DNA from 3 places in the Serpentinimonas raichei genome. Region 3 is predicted to be linked to each of the others. Evidence: predicted binding sites of a transcription regulator. Region 3 holds the regulator's gene; each other region holds the start of a gene.

Region 1 (7,674 bases), 220 kb from region 3:
GGCGGGGTGGGATCATGGTGCGTCCTGTGGGGCTGGTCGCTTATTCTTGCGTGGCCGGCAGATGCAGGATCAGGCCGTCGAGCCGCGCCGTGGACTTGAGCTGGCAGGCCAGGCGGCTGTTGGGGCGGCGCTCGGCGGCCACGTGTTCGAGCATGTCGAGCTCGGTCTGGCTGGGCGCGGCCAGTTCGGGCAGGCGGCTTTCATCGACGTAGCAGTGGCAGGTGGCGCAGGCGCAGGAGCCACCGCATTCGCCCAGTATGCCTTCGATGCCGTTGGCGATGGCGCCTTGCATCAGGTTCCAGCCCTCGGGCAGATCGACCGTGGTGGCGTGGCCGTGGGCTTCGATGTAGGTGATTTGTGCCATGCAGGTGCATCCAAATAAATAACGGGGCGGTTTCAGCCAACGGCCAGTTCGAGCACCAGCGGGCTGCGAAAGGTGGACGAGGGCATCCAAGGCAGTTGATCGGCCACCCGATGGTACTCGGGCACCACGCGGTGGAATTCTTCGAAGGCGATTTTGAGCGCCAGCCGCGCAATCGCGGTGCCTAGGCAGGCGTGCACGCCGCCGCCAAAGCCGAGGTGGCCACGCGGTTTGCGCGCCAGGTCGTAGCGGTCGGGCTGGGGGAACTGACGTGGGTCGCGGTTGCCGCTGCCGTAGGCCAGGCAGACGAAATCGCCTTGGCGCATGGTTTGGCCGTGCAGCGTCACGTCGCACATCAGGCGGCGGCGAAAGCGCTGCGCCGAGGTGTTGTAGCGCAGGCTTTCTTCGATCGCGTCGGGCAGCAGCGCGGGGTCGGCAACCACGGCGCGGCGCGCTGCGTCAAAACTGGCCAGGTTGTAGGCCAGCATCATCATGAAGCCGCCCAGCGATTCGACCCCGGCCATGATCAGGGTGGTGGTGGTGAGCAGCACCTCGCGCTCGTCGAGGCGGTCGCCGTCGATTTCGGCCATGGCAAAGTGGCTAATCAGGTCGTTGCGCGGCTCGGCGCGGCGCAGCGCGATCACTTGCGCGGCGTAGTTTTGCATCCACTGGTAGGCGGCGATGTGCTCGGGGCCCTTGGCGCGGGTGCGGGCGTCGCTTTGCACCATCAGCACCGCGTGGTCGCGCACCTCGTGCTCGGCCACCAGCGCTTCATCGCCCATCGGCAGGCCGAGCGCAGTCATCAGCACCTTGACCGTGAACTGCGACGACACGTCTTTGAAATCAAACTGATCTACGCCCTGCAGTTGGCCAAACACCTGCTGCGCCACCGCGCGGATCGGCTCTTCGAGCGCCAGCAGGTTGCGCTTCATGAAGGCGTGCTGCACCAGCGCGCGCAGGCGGTCGTGCCGGGGTGGATCCGAGCTGCCCAGGGTGGCACCGGCGCGGCCGGGCAGTTCGGTCATCAGGTTGCCGCTGGCGCTGGAGTAGGTCTGCCAGTCGTTGAGCGCGCTGACGATGTCGGCGTAGCGTGACAGCACCCACATCTGCGCCTGCTCGCTCCAAAAGCAGGGAAATTCCTCGCGCAGGCGGTGGTGGTAGGGGAAGGGGTCGGCATCGACGGCCGGTGCGTAGGGGTCGAACTGGAAGGGGGTCATGGCGGGTCTCCGGTTTTGTGGGGCGCTCTGGGGCGCTCGGGGCGCGCAGTGTGGGCTGCGGCTGTGCGGCCAGCGGGCTCAGGATGGAACTGTAGGGCCGGGCAGGCTGGAGTGGCGTGCAAAAATCGCAGCGATTGCTGGTACTTTTGGATCAAAATACGGCCATGAGCAATCGCCCTTTTACGTCTTGGCCGCAAGGCTCGCCAAATGCACGGGGCGCACCGGGCGCTGAACCTAGGCCGGGCGCTGCTGGCAACCGGGCCGTGTCCGCCAGCCTGCTGTGGGGTGGTGGCACCCACATCCCCAGTTTTGCGCTCTATGGCGAGGCCGCGGTGCCGGGGCACGAGCTGCTGCACATCGAAGAAGTGCAGTCGCGCAGCCGCCTCTATCACTGGGAGATTCAGCCGCATACACACCAAGGCCTGTACCAGGTGCTGTGGCTGTGGCGCGGCCAAGCCGAGGTGCTGCTCGATGAGCACCGCGCCGAGGTGCAGGCCCCGGCGGCGATCGTGCTGCCGCCCACCGTGGTGCACGGCTTTCGCTTTGCCCCCGAGACCGATGGCCGGGTGCTCACGCTGAGCGCACGCTGGCTGCTCGAGGGCGAGACGGGCGCGCTCGGGGCGGCCTTTCAAGAGCTGTTCACGGCCCCGCGCCTGTTGCACTTTTTGCCCGACGACGACGCGGCGCAGCGGCTCGACACCTTGTTCCGGGAGCTCGCGCACGAGTTTCAAAGGCCCGCCGGCGCGGGCGCCGCGCCGGTGTTGGGCTGGCTGGCGCGGGCGCTGGTCTGGCGGCTGGCACAGGCCAGCGCGCTGCAGCGCCAGGCCGCCGCCGTGGGCGAGCGGGCGCACCGGCACCAGGCCCTCTACACCCGTTTTTTGTGGCTGGTCGAGCAGCACTTTTTGGAGCACTGGCCGCTGCAGCGCTACGGCGAGCGACTGGGGCTTTCCTTGCAGCGCCTAAACCGCCTCACGCGCAGCGCCAGCGGGCGCAGCGCACTGGAGCTGGTGCACGAGCGCCTGACCCGCGAAGCCTGCCGGCGCCTGATCTACATTGCGGCGCCGGCGGCCAGTCTGGCGCTCGAACTCGGATTCGAAGACCCGGCCTATTTTTCCCGCTTCTTCAAGCGCCGCACCGGCCTGAGCCCGCAGCAGTACCGGCTGGCGCAGCAGCAGGCGGGCCAGCCCCCAACGGCGGGCTGAGCACGGCTGGCAGCAGCGCCTCGATTTGCTCGCGCAGCCAACGCTGTGCCGGGTCGTGCTGGTGCCGCAGGTGCCAGACCAGGTACATGGGCAGCGGCGGGCAGGGCAGGGGCGGGGTGGCGCTGGCCAGACCGCGCAGCAGGTGGCGCTGCAGCAAGCCCGGGGCCGTGGCCAGCAAGCGGCTGCCGGGCAGAAACGAAGCCAAGCCGGCAAAACCCGACACCAGCACCCGAAAGCGCCGCTGCACGCCGCGCCCAAGCAGCCACTGGTCCAGGTCCAGCGGCCGGTTCGGCTCATAGACCACGGTGGCGTGCTCGGCGGCCAGATATTCGTCCAGGTCGCGCGGGGCGGCGCGCTGGGCGGGGTCGTAAAACACCCGGTAGGCGTCTTCGAACAGGCGCTTTTGCACGATGTCGGTGCCATCGGGCGGGCGCGGGCTGAGCACGAGCTGGCACTGTTGCTGGCGCAGCAGCTCCAGGCTCGGAATGCCCGAGGGGATGACGCGCAGTTGCACCTTGGGCGCCAGTTGCTGCAGGCGCTGAAGCAGCGGCGGCAGCAGCAGGTCGCGCTGCAAATCGTTGGCCGCCAGGGTGAGGCGGGCCTCCCACTGGGCCGGATCGAAGCGCTCGCGCTGGGCAAAGCGCTCCATTTCCTGCAGCAAGGCCTGCGCCGGTGCCAGCAAGGCTTCGGTGCGCGCCGTGGCCACGATGCCGCGCCCGGACTTGACAAACAACGGGTCGCCCACGATGGCGCGCAGCCGATCGAGCTGGTGGCTCACCGCCGACTGCGTCACCCCCAAGCGCTGGGCAGCGGCCGTGACCGAGCCGCTTTGAGCCACCGCCACCAACACGCGCAGCAGGCGCGCATCGAGCGCTGACCAATCTAAATCATTCATGGGTTGCATGATGACCGATTGCTTGATCGAAGTCAATTCATGCGCCACACTGGCGCCACTGTATGCATTTCAAGCGCGCCACCCGACCCCATCAGGAGACCCAAGCATGAGCAGCCCCGTGAGCGACACCCACGACATCCCCGGCACCACCCCGTTTGACGGCAGCATGGCCCAAAAAGGCTACGCCCTCAACAAAATGTGTTTTTCTTTCAACGACAAGGAAAATCGCGAGGCTTTCGTGGCCGACCCCGAAGGCTACATGGCCCAGTACGGCCTGAACCCGCAGCAGGCCGAGGCGGTGCGCTCCAAGCAGGTGCTGGCGCTGCTGCAAGCCGGTGGCAACGCCTACTATCTGGCCAAGTTTGCCGGCATTTTCGGCCTCAATATGCAAGACATCGGGGCCCAGCAGACCGGTGTCAGCAAGCCCGAATTCATGGCCAAACTGGCAGCGGCCAACCAACAGCCTGACTGGCCAGCGGCTGCGCGCTAACCCCCCCACCCGCGCCGGCAACCCACCCATCCTCTGCGTCGTCCCAAGGAAACCCCATCATGGCAACCCTACTCGGTGGCTTGGCCACCTCGCACATACCCGCCATCGGCAACGCAATTGCCAAAGGCTGGCAGCAAGAGCCGTATTGGAAGCCCTTTTTCGACGGCTTTCCCCCCATCCACCGCTGGCTGGAACAGGTGCGCCCCGAGGTGGTGGTGGTGTTCTACAACGACCACGGGCTCAACTTTTTCCTCGACAAAATGCCGACCTTTGCCGTCGGGGCCGCGGCCGAGTACCGCAACGCCGACGAAGGCTGGGGCATCCCCACGCTGCCGCCGCTGGCGGGCTGCCCGGAGCTTTCGTGGCAGATCATCCGGCACCTGGTGGCGAGCGAGTTTGATATTGTGACTTGCCAGGAGATGCTGGTCGATCACGCCTGTTCGCTGCCGTTGAAGCTGTTTTGGCCCACGCACGAGGTGGCTCCGGTGCAGATCGTGCCGATCGACATCAACACGGTGCAGTTTCCGCTGCCCACGGCGCGGCGCGTCTATCAGCTCGGCCGGGCCGTGGGCGAGGCCATCGCCGCTTGGGAGAGCGACAAACGGGTGCTGGTCATGGCCACCGGGGGCTTAAGCCACCAGCTCGAGGGCGAGCGCGCCGGCTTCATCAACAAAGCTTTCGACCAGCAGTTCCTCGAGAGCATGGTTTCCAACCCCGAGTGGGCGACCCAGTTCAGCGATCTGGAGCTGGTCGAGCGCGCCGGCACCCAGGGCGTGGAGCTGCTGATGTGGCTGGCCATGCGCGCCGCCCTGACACGCGGCGGGGCCGGGGTGCGCAAGGTGCACGGCAACTACCACATCCCGATCTCCAACACCGCCACCGGGGTGCTGGCGCTGGAGTGCCTGGCCTGATCAAGCGGCGGGCTCGGGGTTGTCGCTGACCGGGGCAGCCTCGCGCGGGGCCAACAGCGGGCACTGGATGGTGAAGCGCGCCCCATGGCCCGGGTTGCTCTGGAGCGCGATGCGCCCCCCCAGCACCCCGGTCACGAGGTTGTGCACGATGTGCAGGCCCAGCCCGCTACCGCCTTGACCCAGCCGGGTGGTGAAGAAGGGCTCGAACACGCGGTCTTGCAGGTGCTGGGAAATACCCTTGCCGTCGTCGCTCACGCTGAGTCGCAGGTGCTCGCCTTCAACGGCGGCATCGATGCGCACGCAACCGCTGGGTCGACCCTGCAGCCCATGCAGCAAGGCGTTCTGGATCAGATTGGCCAACACCTGCCCGAGCGGGCCGGGGTAGCTGTCAAGCCAGATGCCGCTAGGCACCTGCACTTCAACCGCAAACGGGCTGCGCTTGAGCACCGGCTGCAGCGTGAGCAAAATTTCGTGCACCACCTCGGCCAGTTCGAAGCGGCGCCGCTGCGAGCTGGTCTGGTCCACCGCCACCTGCTTGAAGCTGCTGATGAGCTCGGCGGCGCGCTCGAGGTTGCGCGTGGCGATGTCGTCGGCCGTGCCCACTTGTTGCACAAAGGCGTCGAGCTCGCTGCGCCGCAGCCCCTGCTGCAGGCGCTCGCGGAACTGACGCAGGCTCTCTTGTAGCGTGCTCGTCGCCATCAGGGCGTTGCCGATCGGGGTGTTGAGTTCGTGCGCCACCCCGGCCACCAGGCTGCCCAAGGCGGCCAGTTTGTCGGCTTGGACCAACCGGTCTTGGGTGGAGCGCAGTTCGTTCAGGGTGCGTTGCAGTTCGTTATTGGCCTGTTCGAGGCTCTGGGTGCGCTGCTGCACCCGGTCTTCGAGCTCGCTGTTGAGGCTGCGCAGCTCGGCTTCCAGCCTTTTGATTTCGCTGATGTCAATGTCCATGCAGACGAACTGCAGCTCGCCTTCCTGTGGCCCAGGAATCGAAAACGTGGTGGAGTAAATCCAGCGCAGATTGCCATCGGCACCGCGCAGCGCGCCTTCGAACGGGCCAAAGGGCACGCCGGTTTCGGCAATGCGCGCCAAGATGGCCTCAAAGTCGGCCTGCTGCTGGGCATCGTAGTACAAATCGCAAGGCCGCTTGCCCAGCGCTTGCTCGCGGCTGTAGCCCAGTATGCGTTCTGTGGCTGGGTTCCAGTCGAGGACGCGGCTGTGGCGGTCGTAAATTTGCACCGCCACCGTGGGGCCCAGGTCGATGATGGCGCGCAACTGCTGCTCGCGGCGGCGGATTTCCTGCGCCATGCGGCTCAGGCTGTGCTCGAGGCGTTGCACTTCGGTGATGCGGCTGTGGGGCGGTGCCGCGTCGTAGTCGCCGCGCGCCACGGCGTCGGAATAGGCCACGCTGCGTTTCAAATGGCGCCCAATGAGCGTGGACACGAGCAGGTTGAGCAGCAAGCCAAAGCCAATTGCAAACAACACCGTCAGCCCGGTGACGACGATGGCCGCCCGTTCGCCGGTGCGAGCCAGCAGCAGCGGCTGGCCCGTGAAAGCCACCCATCCTAGGCGGTCGATGCGCAGGGCATAGCCCTCGAAGGTTTCGCCCAAGTGATCGATGCGACCGTGCGCCTGCGTCCCGCCGAGGGCGTGGGCGATCGGCGCTAGGTTGGCGATGTTGCGCCGGTGCAGCGGGTCGAGCGGGTCGGGTGAGCCGAGCAACTCGCCCGTGCCATCGGTGAGCAACACCAGCAGATCGCCGTGCGCGCCCCAGTCGGCGGTGGCGGCCACCAATTCTTGCACCGAGACTTCGGCGATCATGAAACCATTGGGCAACGGCAGTGCCAGTGCCACCACCGGCAGCCCCATCAGAGGTGAGAGGTACTGGTCGCTCCAAACCGGATGTTGACCTTGGGCCGCCAAGCGCAAAACCGGCAGATTGCTCAGGTCGGCCCCCACCCGGGCCATGACAGCGGGTTCGTCAAGGCTGAAGGGAAGCACGAAATCGATCACCAAACCGTCTGGACCGACCCAGTAAATGGCCTGAAACGTGATGGCCTGATCGGCCAGTTGCTGCGCAAACCGGCGCACTTGGGGGTGGACCAATCCGCCCTCGATCGGCCCGGCGGGGTGGGCACCTCTCAACATGGCCGTGAGCAACTCGGTGACATCGAGCCGCCCCTGCACCTGCTGCGCCACCACGGCGGCCATGCGCTGCTGCTCGTGGCGCTGCTGTTCACGGGCCAGGGGCAGGCGCCACGCCACCATCATCACCACCACCAAGGCAATCGCCAACACCAGCACCAGCGCGAACTGGCCCACCAGCAGGCGGCGGATCGACAGCGTGCGCACCACTTTCATGCGCCAAGGGTGATGAAACGGCCATTGCGGATTTCGCTCATCACCATGGGGCGTTGGCTGTCGCCATAATCGTCAAAGGTGATGGCGTCTTGCAAGCCGGGGAAGGTGCGCACGCGCAGCAGCGTGGCTTTGAGGGTTTCGTCCGGCGCCTGCTGCGCCAATCCGTGCAGCAGAACTTGGGCGGCGTCGTAGGCCACGACTTCGGCAAACTCGGGGGAGCGCCGAAAGCGCTGCTCAAAACGT
Region 2 (7,674 bases), 650 kb from region 3:
TGCGCCCACGCCAAGCCCGCTCCGAACAACCTGCTGCGCAAACGGGCTTGGAGCAGGTGCTGATGCGCAGCCTGCCGATCCCCAATTACCCCCAGATCCGCTTCGGGCTGCCGGCCAAGAGCGCCTTGCTGCGGCTGTGGTCGCTGCGTCGGCCCGACCTGGTGCACATCGCCACCGAGGGGCCGCTGGGCTGGTCGGCGCTGCAAGCGGCGCGCAAGCTCAAGCTGCCGGTGAGCACCGACTTCCACACCAATTTTCACGCCTACAGCCACCACTATGGGGTGGGGTGGCTGCAAAAGCCGATCGCGGCCTATTTGCGCAAATTCCACAACACCGCCGACTGCACCCTGGTGCCCACCGTGGAATTGCAAGCGCAACTGCAGGCGCTGGGTTTCGAGCGCCTGCTGGTGATCGGGCGCGGAGTGGACACACAGCGCTTTCATCCGGCCAAACGCAGCGCGGCCTTGCGTGCCCAGTGGGGCGTGGGCGAGCGCGACTGCGTGGCCCTGTTCGTGAGTCGTTTGGCCCCCGAAAAAAACTTGGTCTTGCTGGCGCAGGCCCATGCGGCCATGCAGCAGGTGCAGCCTGGTTGCAAACTGGTGGTGGTGGGCGACGGGCCGGCGCGCGGCCAGTTGCAGGCGCTGGCACCCGCCGCGCTGCTGTGCGGCATGCAAACCGGCGACGAACTGGCCACCCACTATGCCAGCGCCGACGTGTTCCTGTTTCCGAGTCAGACCGAAACCTACGGCAACGTCATCCCCGAGGCCATGGCCAGCGGCTTGGCGGTGCTGGCCTACGACTACGCCGCCGCAGCCGAGCTGATCGATTCGGGCCACCACGGCCTGCTGGCCCCCTTCGGCGACGCGGCGGCCTTCATCGAGCAAGCGCGGCAACTGGCGGCGCAGCCGGTGCGCGCAGAGGCGCTGCGGCGGGCGGCCCGCGAGCGAGCCCAGGCCCTCGACTGGGGCCAGATCGCGCAGCAATTCGAATCCTTGTGGCTGCGCATGGTCAGCACGGGCCCGGGCAGCGCCTGAGTGCGCTGCGCAGCGCACCGGTGTTACTGCAAGCCAATGAAAAATTGATGAATTTTGATTTTGCGCGCTTGTCACGATTAATTCATGCGACTGCCATTCGGGGGACACACAGCGGGCAAAAAATCGAACCACAAAGGAGCGATATCCATGACCGATTTGTCTGTGCTGGAAAAACTGCGTCAGCCCCAGGGGCTCGGCATAGAGCCGGTGGCACCCCGTTCAGCGGCTTGCCTGCCTGCCCCCATCAGCGTCGGCTGGGCCCGCCACACCGACGAGGTGCGTGCCGCGCAGCGCTTGCGCTACCTGGTGTTTGCCCAAGAAATGGGCGCCCGCCTGCCGCAGACCCTGCCCGGCCACGACATCGATTTGTTCGACGATTTCTGCGAGCATTTGCTGGTGCGCGACGCCGCCAGCGAGCAGGTGATCGGCACCTACCGCGTGCTCACCCCCACCCAGGCCAAGCGCGTGGGCGGCTTTTACAGCGAGACCGAATTCGACCTGACGCGGTTGCGCCTGCTGCGCGAGCAGATGGTGGAGCTGGGACGCAGTTGTGTGCACCCGCAGCACCGCCACGGCGGCGTGATTTTGGCGCTCTGGGGCGCGTTGGCCGAGTTCATGACGCGCAACCGGCTGCACACCATGATCGGCTGCGCCAGCATCCCCATGAACCCCGAGGCCGGCGGCGGGCACGCCGCGGCCAGCATCTGGCGCCAGTTGAGCGCCAAACACATGGCTTCGGTCGAATTTCACGTGCGCCCGCGCCTGCCGCTGCCGATCGAGCGGCTCGATTCTTCGCTGCCCGTCGAGCCGCCCGCGCTCATCAAAGGCTACCTGCGCCTGGGCACCAAGGTGCTGGGCCCGCCCGCTTGGGACCCAGACTTCAATTCCGCCGACCTGCCCATGATGATGCGCTTGGCCGACCTGCCGCCGCGCTACCGCAAACACTGGCTGGGGGCCTGATGCGCAGCGGTTTTGCCCCCGACACCCACCTGCAGGGGCTGTGGGCGGCCGGAGTGGCCACGGCTGCGGCTGCGGCTGCGCCGGACGATCCGCGTTCCACCGACGACGACGGCGATGGCGACGACGCGCTGCATGCCTCAGGGCGGCGCTTGCGCACCGTGTTCATTTCCGACATCCACCTAGGCACGGCAGGCTGCCAAGCCAAGGCCTTGCTGGCTTTTTTGAAAGCGCACCCGAGCGAGAAGCTGTATCTGGTGGGCGACATCATCGACGGCTGGCAGTTGCGCCGCAAGTGGTTCTGGCCCCAAAGCCACAACGACGTGGTGCAAAAAATCCTGCGCCGCGCCCGCAAAGGCTGCAAGGTCATCTACGTGCCGGGCAACCACGACGAGTTTGCGCGCCACTTCATCGGTCACCAATTCGGCGGCGTCGAGGTGGTGGAAGACGCCCTGCACCTGACGGCCGACGGCAAAAAGCTATGGGTCATCCACGGCGACCACTTCGACGGCGTGATTCAGTACGCCAAGTGGCTGGCCTACCTGGCCGACAACCTGTACGAGCTGGCGCTGCGCCTGAACACGCGCTTCAACTCGCTGCGCGCGCGGCTGGGACTGCCGTACTGGTCGTTGTCGCAGTATTTGAAGTACGGCGTCAAGGGTGCGGTCAAGTACATCCAGCAGTTTGAGCGCGCCGTGGCCCACGAGGCGCGCAAACGCGGCTTCGATGGCGTGATCTGCGGCCACATCCACCACGCCGAAATGCGCGACATCGACGGCATTCTGTATTGCAACGACGGCGACTGGGTCGAGAGCCTGACGGCGCTGGTCGAGCACCACGATGGGCGGCTGGAGATCGTACACTGGCCCAGCGGGCACAAAAACATGAGCACTGCGGAACAAATGGCGCGCGGCAGCACCACCGCCCGCGCCGCCAACCACGCCGTCAGCGAATGAATCCGCGCAGCAACTGGCGCAGCAGCCAGCCGCCGCCCGCGGGCGCATAAGGCGGATAGACCAGCTCCCCGCTGTTGAAGCGCCCCTTGGCGTGCACGCCCTTGGCCTTGGAGAAGGTGAGAAAGCCCTCGTGGCCGTGGTACTGCCCCATGCCGGAGGCGCCCACGCCGCCAAAGGGCAGCTCGTCTTGCGCCACGTGCATGAGGGTGTCGTTGATGGTCACGCCGCCGCTGTGGGTGCGCTCGAGCACCTGCTGCTGCAGCTGGCGGTCATGGCTGAACAGATACAACGCCAGCGGGCGCGGGCCGCGCCGGATCTGCGCCAGCGCCTCATCCAAGCTGGTGTAGCCCCGCACCGGCAGCAGTGGGCCAAAGATTTCTTCCTCCAGCACGGTGGCGCCCTCGGGCACCCCGAGCAGCAGGTGCAGCGGCATTTTTCGCGTGCCCTCGAACGACTCACCGGCCGGGTTGCAGGCTATCACCTCGGCCCCGCCGGCGCGCGCCTGCTCCAGCCAGGCTTGCAGGCGCTGGTGCTGGCGCGCGTTGACGATGGCGCTGTAATCGGGGTTGTCGCGCAAAGTGGGGTAGAGCTGCGCCACCGCGGCTTGCATGGCCAGCGCAAACGCCCGCTCCTGCCCGGCGGGCAGCAGCACGTAGTCGGGCGCGATGCAGGTTTGGCCGGCGTTGAGCAGCTTGCCAAAAGCGATGCGGCGCGCAGCCACGGCCAGATCGGCATCGGGGGCCACGATCACGGGCGACTTGCCGCCCAGCTCCAGCGTGACCGGAGTCAGGTTGCGCGCCGCCGCCGCCATCACGATCTTGCCCACGGCGGTGGAGCCGGTGAACAGCAGGTGGTCCCAAGGAAGCTGCGCAAAGGCGCTCGAAACTTCCAGCGCGCCCTCCACCACCGCCACCGTGTCGTCCTCAAAGGCCTCGGCCAGCAGGGTGCGCAGGGCCTGGTTGGTGGCCGGGGTGAACTCGGACAGCTTGAGCACGACCCGATTGCCCGCCGCCAGCGCCCCCACCAGCGGCAGCAAGGCGAGCTGGATCGGGTAGTTCCACGGCACCATCACGCCCACCACCCCCAGTGGCTGAAAATAGACCCGGTTGCTGGCTGGCGCAAACAGCACGCTCACGCCACGCCGCTGCGGCTTCATCCAGCCGCGCAAGTGGCGCGCCGTGTGCGCGATGCCCTGCAAGGTGGTGAGGATTTCGGCCAGCAGGGTTTCGTGGCGCGAACGGGCCGAAAAATCGGCGTTCACGGCCGCGATCAGCGCCTCTTGGTGGCGCACCAAGGCGCTGCGCAGCGCGTGCAGGCCCGCCAGGCGCTGCTGCAAGCTGGGCATGGGAGCGCGCTCAAAGGCGGCGCGCTGCAGGGCAAACAGGGCCTGCAGGGGTTCGACAGGGGACGAATCGGGGTTCATGGGGGGGGCAGGACTGGGTGGGTTCAGAGGCCCGATTGTCCCAGCAAAGGCGCGGCGCGCTGCGCTCGTCAAGGCGGCAGCAGGCGCAGCAACTGGCCGTTGCGTTCGTCGGTGAGCACGTAGAGCAAGCCGTCGGGGCCTTCGCGCACGTCGCGGATGCGCTGCTGCAAGCCTTCGAGCAGGCGCTGCTGGCCTACCACGCGCGTGCCTTCGAGCTGCAAGCGCAGCAGGTGCTGGCCGCGCAGCGCACCCACGAACAGGTTGCCCTGCCACTGCGGCCCGTAGCGCTGGCTGCGCAAAAACGCCATGCCTGACGGGGCGATGGAGGGCGTCCAGTGCAGCAGCGGCTGCTCCATGCCAGCGCGCTCGGTGATGCCCTCGCCGATGCGGGTGCCGATGTAGTTGACCCCGTGCGTGATCACCGGCCAGCCGTAGTTGCGCCCAGGCAGCACGCGGTTGAGCTCGTCGCCGCCACGCGGGCCGTGGTCGTGGATCCAAAGCTGGCCATCCGGGCCCCAGGCCGCGCCCTGGGGGTTGCGGTGGCCCCAACTCCAGATCTCGGGCAAGGCCCCGGCGCGGCCGACCAGCGGGTTGTCGCGCGGCACCGAGCCGTCTTTGGCCACGCGCACCACCTTGCCATGGTGGTTGTCCAGCGTTTGCGCATCGTCCATGCGGCTGAAGCGGTCGCCCAGCGTCAGGAACAGGTGGCCGTCGGGCGCCTCGACGATGCGGCAGCCAAAGTGGTGCCGGCTGCCCACCTTGGGGCTTTGGCGAAAAATCACGCGCACCTGCTCGATGCGGCGCGCATCGGCCGCCAGGCGCGCGCTGGCCAGCGCGGTGGAGTTGCCACCGCCCGCGGGTGCCGGTTCAGAAAAACAAAAATAGAGGGTGCGGTTGCTGGCAAAGGCGCTGTCGGTGATGAGATCCAGCAAACCGCCCTGCCCGCCTTCGTCGATCTCGGGCAGGCCTGGCAGCGGTGCGCTCACGCGGCCATCGGCCTGCACCACGCGCAAGCGCCCAGCGCGCTCGGTCACCAGCATCTGGCCGCCGTCGATGAAGGCCAGCGCCCACGGGTGCTCCAGCCCCTGCGCCAGCACCTCGGTGCGCACCGGGTTGGCGTGGGCGGTGGCGCTGCCTAGCAGCAAGGCCCACACACCCAAGCAAAGCCCCGCCGTCCGGTGCAGCCACAGCCAGCGCCGCAACCGGGTCAGCCCGCGCAGCGCCATGCCCCCTGTCGCAGCCACCTTGGGTGTCGGGGCTGCGCGCATAGTCGCCAAGGGAAGGCCAAGCTCAAACATGTGCATCACTCCTGCGGTTTCAAATTTCGACGGCCCGAGGACGCTGCGGCCTAAACCGGGCTTCGTTGCGTTACATCAAATGGCCCAACGCTTTGCGTAGAATAATCCAAAGCCAGACCAACGGAGGACGCGCGCCATGATTTCCCCTCGCACCCAAATCGATCTGTTTGATTTTCTGGACGAGACGCACCGCCAGTTGCAGCGCCACTTGGTGCTGCTGCGCTCGGTGGTGGAGGCTTGCCAAGTCGGCCACCTTGATGCGGCTGAGCGCCTGCGAGCGCGTCAGGTGCTCCACTTTTTTAATGGCGAAGCGCGCCAGCACCACCTCGACGAAGAAAACCACATCTTCCCGGTGCTGGCCGCCAGCAGCGACGAAGCGCTGGTGGCTGCCGCACGCCGCCTGCGCCAAGACCACGGCTGGCTGGAAGAAAACTGGCTGCACATCGAGCCCGCCGTCGCCGCCATCAGCGCAGGCAACCAGTGGTTCGACAGCGCCGAGTTGCTGCACGCGCTGGAGGTGTTCGAGGCGCTCTACCTCGATCACCTGCTGCTCGAAGAATCGCTGGCTTACCCGGAAGCCCATAAGCGCCTGCAAGCCTACGACCGGGCCGGCATGGGCCGGGAAATGGCACAGCGCCGCTCGGCGCGCCCCGCCGCCGCGTCGGCTTGAAAAACGGCGCGCGCTGGCGCAGGTCTTGGCACTCAAGCCCATAGAGTGCTAACATAAGGGCAGAGAGTCATGCTTTGTGAGGAGCTACCCATGAGCACCACCGCCCTTGTCCCTTTGCCATCTTTTAAGCTTGCCCCCTCGGCCCCGGTGGGCTGGGGCGGCTCGAACGCCGTGGTGTTGCCGCCACTGGGCAACTTGGACGCCTACATCAGCGCCGTCAACCGCCTGCCGCTGCTCACCCCAGAAGAGGAGCGCGACTACGCCGAGCGCCTGCAACAGCACAACGACCTCGAAGCCGCCGGCCGGCTGGTGATGTCGCACCTGCGGCTGGTGGTCTCGGTCTCGCGCCAATACTTGGGCTACGGCCTGCCGCACGCCGACTTGATCCAAGAAGGCAATATCGGGCTGATGAAAGCCGTCAAGCGCTTCGACCCGCAGCAAGGGGTGCGGCTGGTGAGCTACGCGCTGCACTGGATCAAGGCCGAAATCCACGACTACATCCTGAAAAACTGGCGCATGGTGCGCGTGGCCACCACCAAGGCGCAGCGCAAGCTGTTTTTCAACCTGCGCAGCATGAAGCAGGCCTTCAAGGCCGATGCGCCCGACTCTGAGACGCACCGCGAGCAGTTGAGCGAGCTCGAGGTGGAGCGCATGGCACGCAAGCTCGACGTGCGGCCCGAGGATGTGCGGGAGATGCAGACCCGGCTCGCCGGTGGCGACGTGGTGCTGGACCCGAGCCCGGGCGACGACGGCGAGGAAGCCTACGGCCCGATCGCCTACCTGGCCGACAGCAGCCAAGAGCCCACCGCGCTGCTGCAGGCGCGCCAGCGCGAGCACATGGCCAGCGTGGGCGTGCAACAGGCGCTGGAGCAGCTCGACGAGCGCGCGCGCCGCATCGTGAGCGAGCGCTGGCTGGCGGTGAACGACGACGGCAGCGGCGGCATGACGCTGCACCAGCTCGCGGCCGAATACGGTGTCAGCGCGGAGCGCATTCGGCAGATCGAAAGCGCGGCGCTGAAGAAAATGCGGCTGGCGCTTCAAGCGGCCTGAGGCACGGAGCCGGATTCAGCCGGCCCGGTGCGCTGGTCCTGATCAGCCCTCGCGGCGCAGCGCCGGGAACAGGATCACGTCGCGGATGCTGGGGCTGTCGGTGAGCAGCATCAGCAGCCGGTCGATGCCGATGCCGCAGCCGCCTGCGGGCGGCATGCCGTATTCGAGTGCGCGCACGAAGTCGGCATCAAAGTACATGGCTTCGTCGTCGCCGCTGTCTTTGTGGCCCACCTGGGCGGCAAAGCGCGCGGCTTGGTCTTCGGCGTCGTTGAGCTCGCTAAAGCCG
Region 3 (7,674 bases):
GGTGGGGCAGGGTTACATCGAAAATGTGTATCGCTTGCGTGTGCTCAATGCCACCGAGCAGGTGCAGCACTACCGCATCTCGGTGCAGGGTCTGCCCGGTTTGCTGATCGACTCCGAGTCCCGCTTCAGCCTAGAGCCCACTGGTGCACGCGCCATGGCGCTGACGCTGCGCTTGCCGCCAGGCAGCAGCCCAGCCGGGGCGCATCCGATTCGCATCGAGGTGCAGGCCGAGGGCAACCCAGACTTGCGCGTCGGCACGGATTCGATCTTCATGGTGCCGCGCTGAATGGCCTAGTGTGGCGATCGCCCATCGCTTGTGCCAGCTTGCATTTTTCACTACACTGTCCCCTATCATGACTCAAGCCACCCTCCCAGCAGCCGCCAAGCCAAAACGCCCTTGGTACCGCGAACCCTTCTGCTGGCTGGTCTTCGGGCTTCCTGCTACCTCGGTGGTCACTTCTTTGACCATGGTTAGCATTGCAGTCAACGACCGCGACCCGGTGCTGGATCGAAATGTGCCAATGGTGCGCATCGATCCGCAGAGGGTGCAACACCTCACGCCGGAGCAGCGGGCCATTTACGAAGCCAGCTTGCGCCCGGCGCGCGAGGCGCGCAACCACGCGGCCAGCCCAGAAATGCCGCCGCCGCGCCCCTGACAAGGGGATTCAGGAGGCTGAAATATTTCTCTCAGCCTTTGCATTGCCAGCGGCCGCATGCGGGTTGGCCAGCGCTTCCAAACCCTGAGTGTCTTTGATCAACACATAGCGCTGCTTGACTTCGATGATGTCGTCGTCCATGAAGCGCGAGAAGGTGCGGCTGACCGTCTCGAGCTTCATGCCCAGGTAGCTGCCGATTTCTTCGCGCGTCATGCGCAAAACCAGTTCGGATTGCGAGAAACCGCGCGCGTGCAGGCGCTGCACCAGGTTGAGCAAAAAGGCCGCCAGCCGCTCCTCGGCGCGCATGGTGCCCAGCAGCAGCATCACGCTCTGGTCGCGCACAATCTCGCGGCTCATGATCTTGTGCACGTGGTGCTGCAAGGCGCTGAACTCGCGCGAGAGCTGCTCGATTTTGTCAAAGGGCAGCACGCAGACTTCGGCGTCTTCGAGCGCCACCGCGTCGCAGGCGTGTTGGTCGTGCACGATACCGTCCATGCCGATGATCTCACCCATCATCTGAAAACCGGTGACCTGATCGCGCCCATCGATGCTGGTGACGCAGGTCTTGAAAAAGCCCGAGCGCACCGCATACAGGGCCGTAAACGGTTCGCCGATAGTAAACAGGGCGGCGCCCCGCTTGACGCGGCGTCGGTTCGACACCACGTCTTCAAGGCGCACCATCTCGGGCGCGCTCAAGCCCATCGGCAGGCACAGCTCGCGCAGGTTGCAACTGGAGCAGGCAACTTTGAGGCTCTGAATATCCATAGAAACGCAGCTAGACAAGCCTTGAGCTTAACCTAAGTGAGGCGGTGGACTGGCGTGCTTGGAAAAGGCGGAAAAATGCCCCTGCTTTGACTCATGTCAAGGGTATTTGGCGCGCGCTGGTGCATAGTTCACCCTTAGGAGAGCCATTTTGTGAAACATGTGATCGACGACGGGTTGCTGCGGCGCTTTGATGTGCCCGGCCCCCGGTACACCTCATATCCCACCGCCGATCGCTTTGTCGAGGCTTTTGGCGAGGCGGATTACGCCTTGGCGCTGCAACAGCGTCGATCTGGCGGCTCCTTGGCCTTGCCGCTGTCGATCTATGTCCACATTCCCTTTTGCGAGTCGCTGTGCTACTACTGCGCCTGCAACAAGGTCATCACCAAGCACCACAGCAAGTCGGCCGAGTACCTGCGTTACCTCACGCGCGAGCTCGAAATGCAGGCCCAGCATCTGGGGCAGGGGCACGCCGTGTCGCAGATGCACCTGGGCGGCGGCACCCCGACCTTTATGAACGACGAGGAACTGGCCGACCTGATGGCCATGGTGCAGCGACACTTCACGCTGGTGCCGGGGGGCGAATACTCGATCGAGGTCGATCCGCGCACCGTCACGCCGCAGCGGCTGGAGCATTTGCACCGACTGGGATTCAACCGCCTGAGCTTTGGGGTGCAGGATTTCGACCCCACCGTGCAAAAGGCGGTGCACCGCATCCAGCCCGCCGAGCAGGTGTTCGAGCTGGTGGCGGCGGCGCGGCGCATCGGTTTCGAGTCGGTCAACGTCGATCTGATCTACGGGCTGCCGCAGCAAACGCCCGAGTCTTTCCGCCACACGCTGGAGCGCGTGCGCGAGCTGCGCCCGGATCGCATCGCGCTCTACGCCTACGCGCACTTGCCGGCGCGCTTCAAGCCGCAGCGGCGCATCGTCACCGCCGAACTGCCGCCCGCAGCCGACAAGCTGGCCATGCTCTCGATCTCGCTCGATGTATTCAACCAGGCAGGTTATGTGTATGTGGGGATGGACCACTTCGCGCTGCCCGACGACGCGCTGGCGGTGGCCAAGCGCCAAGGGCGGCTGCATCGCAACTTCCAAGGCTACAGCACCCAGCCGGATTGCGACCTGATCGCCCTCGGGGTGTCGGCCATCGGCCGCATCGGGGCCACCTACAGCCAAAACGCCAAGACCCTAGAGGAGTACTACGATAGCCTCAACCAAGGGCGGCTGCCGATCGTGCGCGGGCTGGCCCTGAACCGCGACGACCTGCTGCGCCGCGCCGTCATCATGGCCCTGATGTGCCAAGGGCGGCTCGATTTCGAGTCCGTCGGGCTGGCACACCTGATCGATTTCAGGTCGTATTTTGCGCGCGAGTTGGAGCGCTTGCACGAGTTCGAGGCCATGGGCTTGCTGCGCCTGAGCCCGGGTAGCATCGAAATCAGCGACAGCGGCTGGTACTTGGTGCGCGCCATCGCCATGGTGTTTGACAAGTACTTGCAGCTAGACCGGGACCGGGCGCGCTTTTCCAAGATCATTTGAGCTTGGTGTTAGAGTCCAAGGTCTATGTTTGAGTCCATGTTGCTCTCGGCCCTGTTGATGGGGCTGGTGGGTGGCCCGCACTGCATCGCCATGTGCGGCGCCGCTTGCGCCGGCATTGCCCACGCGGGGGAACCGCGGCGCGTGCGCGCCTTGCTCACTTTTCAATTTAGCCGTTTGATCGGTTACTCGCTGCTGGGCGCCGTGGCGGCAGGCACCGTGCAGGGTTTGGCCTTGCTGGGGCAGCACACCGCCATCATCCGCCCGCTCTGGACCCTGATGCACGTGGCGGCCCTGTTTTTGGGCCTGCTGCTGTTGCTGCAAGCGCGCCAGCCGGCCTTCATCGATGGCTGGGCCCAAGGGGTGTGGCGGCGCGCGCGCCCGGTGCTCAACAAGCTCGGCCCCAAGGCCCCGGCGGTGCTCGGGCTGGGCTGGGCGTTCATGCCCTGCGGCTTGCTTTATTCGGCGCTGCTGGTGGCCTCGCTGTCGGCCAATGTGTTCAACGGGGCGGCCGTCATGGCCGCGTTTGCGCTGGGCACCATGGTCTCGCTCACGGCAGCACCGTGGCTGCTGCTCAAGCTCAAAGACGCGCGCAGCGGCGGCTGGGGCATTCGGCTGGCCGGGCTGGCGCTGATGCTGGTCTCGGGCGTGGCGCTGTGGATGGGCATTGCGCACCCGACGGGTTTGTGGTGCGCCGAGCCGGTGGCTTTTTTGCATGCCGGCTGTGTTGTTTCATGATATGAAAAGCAGTCTTGTTGCGCTGCAATAAATTTTTTCATATCAAAAACACTGTTTCACAATATAAAATAAGAGTGTCAAGCTATTGATTTTTGTTGGAATTATTTTTGTCTTATATAAGACATAAGATTGATGGCTGCCGTTTCTCGGGTTTACACTAAGGCTCAAGAGTGAGCGGCCGAGTCCCATGGGTCCCCAGTGGCCCCTTGGCAGCCCGGTTGCACCTCGCCCCCCTTTTTTTAACCTTCAGGAGTGAGCATGACCTCTGCCATCAACAAGCAACTCAGCCGCCAGCAACAAATCGAGGCGCTGGAACTCGACTGGGCGCAAAACCCGCGCTGGAAAAGCGTCAAGCGCGGCTACTCCGCCGCCGACGTGGTGCGCCTGCGCGGCAGCGTGCAGCCCGATTACACCTACGCCCAAAACGGTGCCCGCACCCTGTGGGACAAGGTCAATGGCGGCGCCAAAAAGGGCTACGTGAACGCCTTTGGTGCCATCACCGCCGGGCAGGCGATGCAGCAGGCCAAGGCCGGGTTAGAAGCCGTGTACCTGTCGGGCTGGCAAGTGGCCGCCGACGGCAACACCAGCGAAACCATGTACCCGGACCAGTCGCTCTACGCCTACGATTCGGTGCCGACCATGGTGCGCCGCATCAACAACACCTTCAAGCGCGCCGATGAAATCCAGTGGAGCCGCGGCATCGAGCCCGGTTCGCCCGAATTCATCGACTACTTCCTGCCCATCGTGGCCGACGCCGAAGCCGGTTTTGGCGGCGTCCTCAACGCCTTTGAGCTGATGAAGAACATGATCGCCGCCGGTGCCGCCGGCGTGCACTTCGAAGACCAGTTGGCGGCCGTGAAAAAATGCGGCCACATGGGCGGCAAGGTGCTGGTGCCCACGCAAGAGGCGATCGAAAAACTGCTGGCAGCGCGTTTTGCCGCCGACACCATGGGCGTGCCCACCCTCATCCTGGCCCGCACCGACGCCGAAGCCGCGAACCTGATCACCAGCAACCACGACGCCAACGACCAGCCCTTCCTCACCGGCGAGCGCACCCAGGAGGGCTTCTACCGCGTCAAGAACGGCCTCGAGCAAGCCATCAGCCGCGGTGTGGCCTACGCCCCCTACGCCGACCTGGTGTGGTGCGAAACCGGCACCCCCGACCTCGGCTTTGCGCGCGAGTTCGCCCAGGCCGTACACGCCGCCTGCCCCGGCAAGCTGCTGTCGTACAACTGCTCGCCCTCGTTCAACTGGAAGAAAAACCTGGACGACAAGACCATCGCCGTGTTCCAGGAAGAACTCTCGGCGCTGGGCTACAAGTACCAGTTCATCACGCTGGCCGGCATCCACATCAACTGGTTCAACACCTTCCAGTTCGCCCACGCCTACGCGCGCGGCGAGGGCATGAAGCACTACGTCAACATGGTGCAAGAGCCCGAGTTCGCGGCGCGCCAGCAGGGCTACACCTTTGTGTCGCACCAGCAGGAAGTGGGCGCAGGCTACTTCGACGACGTGACCACCGTGATCCAAGGCGGCTCCTCCAGCGTCAAGGCCCTCACCGGCTCCACCGAAGAAGAGCAGTTCCACTGATCTGAACTGAACCAAAAGCAGGCAGGGGAGAGCCAAAGCCCAGGGCAGCCGCCTTGGGCTTTTTTTGTGGGAAAATCGAACCCAAGATTCATTGGCAAGAACGGGAAAGGCAGCTTGGTTATGACACCGCGAACTCGCACGGAGCACCCACCGGCCCTTTAAAGGGGCGGCAGTTCGCGCCTGCACTTTTCTTTTTTTGCGCGGCTCTGGTGCCTACTTGCACAAGTCTTGCTGCATTCGATCGAGCTGGCCTCCCCGGGCGCGGCGTTGCAAATCCTCGCGATGCCACGGGGCATCGCTGCGGTTAGCGCCTTGCGCGCGGGGTACCAGTTCAATCTCTGTGCTGACGCAGACTTATGCAAGTAGGCACTGGCCGCGTTTTTATTTACCAATCGCCTCATCATGTTGACCCTCACCCTCCCCGACGGCTCGCAGCGCCAGTTCCCCGGCCCGCTCACCGTGGCCGACGTGGCCGCCTCCATCGGCAGCGGGCTGGCCAAGGCCGCCTTGGGCGGCAAGGTCAATGGCGAACTGGTTGACACCGCGTTCCTGATCGAGCAAGATGCCCAACTGGCCATCGTCACCGCCAAAGACCCCGACGGACTGGAGCTGATCCGCCACTCCAGCGCGCACCTGCTGGCCTACGCCGTCAAAACCCTGTTCCCCGACGCGCAAGTGACCATCGGCCCGGTGATCGAGCACGGTTTTTATTACGACTTTGCCTACAAGCGCCCGTTCACGCCCGAAGACCTGGAAGCGATCGAGAAAAAAATGCTCGAACTCGCCGCCAAAGATGAAAAGATCGAGCGCCGCCTGCTCGGCCGAGACGAGGCCGTGGCGCACTTCAAGGGCATGGGCGAGCACTACAAGGCCGAGATCATCGCCGGCATCCCGAGCGGGCAGAGCCTGAGCCTGTACCGCGAGGGCGCTTTTGAGGACCTGTGCCGCGGCCCGCACGTGCCCAGCACCGGGCGCCTCAAGCACTTCAAGCTCATGAAAGTGGCCGGGGCTTACTGGCGCGGCGACCACCGCAACGAGATGCTGCAACGCATCTACGGCACCGCCTGGGCCAGCAAGGAAGACTTGCAAGCCTACCTCAAGCGGCTCGAAGAAGCCGAGCGGCGCGACCACCGGCGCTTGGGGCGCGAGCTGGATTTGTTCCACATCGACGAACACGCGCCCGGGCTGGTGTTCTGGCACCCGCTGGGCTGGGCCCTGTGGCAGCAAGTGGAGCAGTACATGCGCCGCATCTACCGCCAGCACGGCTACCACGAGGTGAAGGCGCCGCAGATTCTGGAGCAGACCCTGTGGGAGAAAACCGGCCACTGGGACAAGTACCGCGACAACATGTTCATCACCGAGAGCGAAAAGCGCGACTACGCCTTGAAGCCGATGAACTGCCCCGGCCACATCCTGATCTACAAACAGGGCCTCAAGAGCTACCGCGACCTGCCGCTGCGCTACGGCGAGTTTGGTCAGTGCCACCGCAACGAGCCCTCGGGCGGCCTGCACGGCATCATGCGCGTGCGCGGCTTCACCCAAGACGACGGCCACATCTTTTGCACCGAAGAGCAGATTTTGGCCGAGTGCGACACCTTCACCCAGGTGCTGCGCCACGTCTATGCCGATTTCGGTTTTCACGACATTTTGTACAAGGTCTCGACGCGTCCGGCGGCGCGCATCGGCTCCGACGCACAGTGGGACAAGGCCGAGCAGGCGCTGATCGACAGCCTGCGCCACGCCGGTTGCGAGTTCCAAATCTCGCCCGGCGAGGGGGCTTTTTACGGCCCCAAGATCGAGTACACCCTCAAAGACGCGATCGGGCGCGAGTGGCAGTGCGGCACCATCCAAGTCGATTTCAACCTGGCCGAACGGCTGGATGCCGAGTACGTGGCCGAAGACGGCAGCCGCCGCGCGCCGGTGATTTTGCACCGCGCCATCGTGGGCAGCCTGGAGCGCTTCATCGGCATCTTGATCGAGCAACACGCCGGTGCGCTGCCGCTGTGGCTGGCCCCGCGCCAGGTGGCGGTGCTCAACATCACCGACGCGCAGGCCGATACCTGTCGCGAAATTGCCAAAAAACTCGAGCACTTGGGCTTTAGAGTGGCGCTGGATTTGCGCAACGAGAAAATCACGTATAAAATCCGAGAGTTTTCCTTGCAAAAGCTGCCCTACCTGATCGTTGTGGGCGACAAAGAGAAGGCCGCCGGGACGGTTGCTGTGCGAGCGCGTGGCAACCAAGACCTAGGCGTCATGGCCTTCGATGATTTCGCCTTGCGTTTGCAGCACGAGCTCGATGCCAAGACTTGAGTCCTAGGCTTTGCCTAGGCGGGTAAGCCCAAGCTTTTGCAAGCCTCCATTCGTTTGAACCAAAGGATTTCACCATCGCTACGAC

The links. The regulator FNR, encoded in region 3, switches genes on or off when oxygen is low (the NO sensors DNR and NnrR bind a similar motif). The targets are predictions, from matches to a motif close to TTGATNNNNATCAA.
Region 1: SRAA_RS05345 (protocatechuate 4,5-dioxygenase subunit alpha) is a predicted target of FNR. The motif match lies at 3,698-3,711, and genes of this name have one in related genera.
Region 2: SRAA_RS01165 (hemerythrin domain-containing protein) is a predicted target of FNR. The motif match lies at 5,734-5,747, and genes of this name have one in related genera.

What each region holds. Positions count from the first base shown of each region.
Region 1 is NZ_AP014568.1:1,128,529-1,136,202, reverse strand. Features, by position in the region: gene SRAA_RS05370 (NAD(P)/FAD-dependent oxidoreductase) at 1-16, opposite strand, end outside; gene SRAA_RS05365 (2Fe-2S iron-sulfur cluster-binding protein) at 41-364, opposite strand; gene SRAA_RS05360 (cytochrome P450) at 397-1,578, opposite strand; gene SRAA_RS05355 (helix-turn-helix domain-containing protein) at 1,842-2,780, shown strand; gene SRAA_RS05350 (LysR family transcriptional regulator) at 2,701-3,675, opposite strand; gene SRAA_RS05345 (protocatechuate 4,5-dioxygenase subunit alpha) at 3,782-4,165, shown strand; gene SRAA_RS05340 (class III extradiol dioxygenase family protein) at 4,225-5,076, shown strand; gene SRAA_RS12040 (ATP-binding protein) at 5,077-7,431, opposite strand; gene SRAA_RS05330 (ABC transporter substrate-binding protein) at 7,428-7,674, opposite strand, start outside.
Region 2 is NZ_AP014568.1:255,503-263,176, reverse strand. Features, by position in the region: gene SRAA_RS01190 (glycosyltransferase family 4 protein) at 1-1,034, shown strand, start outside; gene SRAA_RS01185 (GNAT family N-acyltransferase) at 1,182-1,994, shown strand; gene SRAA_RS01180 (UDP-2,3-diacylglucosamine diphosphatase) at 1,994-2,947, shown strand; gene SRAA_RS01175 (coniferyl aldehyde dehydrogenase) at 2,937-4,370, opposite strand; gene SRAA_RS01170 (PQQ-dependent sugar dehydrogenase) at 4,439-5,512, opposite strand; gene SRAA_RS01165 (hemerythrin domain-containing protein) at 5,805-6,338, shown strand; gene rpoH (RNA polymerase sigma factor RpoH) at 6,429-7,388, shown strand; gene lysS (lysine--tRNA ligase) at 7,431-7,674, opposite strand, start outside.
Region 3 is NZ_AP014568.1:904,242-911,915, forward strand. Features, by position in the region: gene ccoG (cytochrome c oxidase accessory protein CcoG) at 1-286, shown strand, start outside; gene SRAA_RS04280 (hypothetical protein) at 468-656, shown strand; gene fnr (fumarate/nitrate reduction transcriptional regulator Fnr) at 666-1,421, opposite strand; gene hemN (oxygen-independent coproporphyrinogen III oxidase) at 1,572-2,954, shown strand; gene SRAA_RS04295 (sulfite exporter TauE/SafE family protein) at 2,979-3,689, shown strand; gene aceA (isocitrate lyase) at 3,948-5,279, shown strand; gene thrS (threonine--tRNA ligase) at 5,682-7,589, shown strand; gene infC (translation initiation factor IF-3) at 7,664-7,674, shown strand, end outside.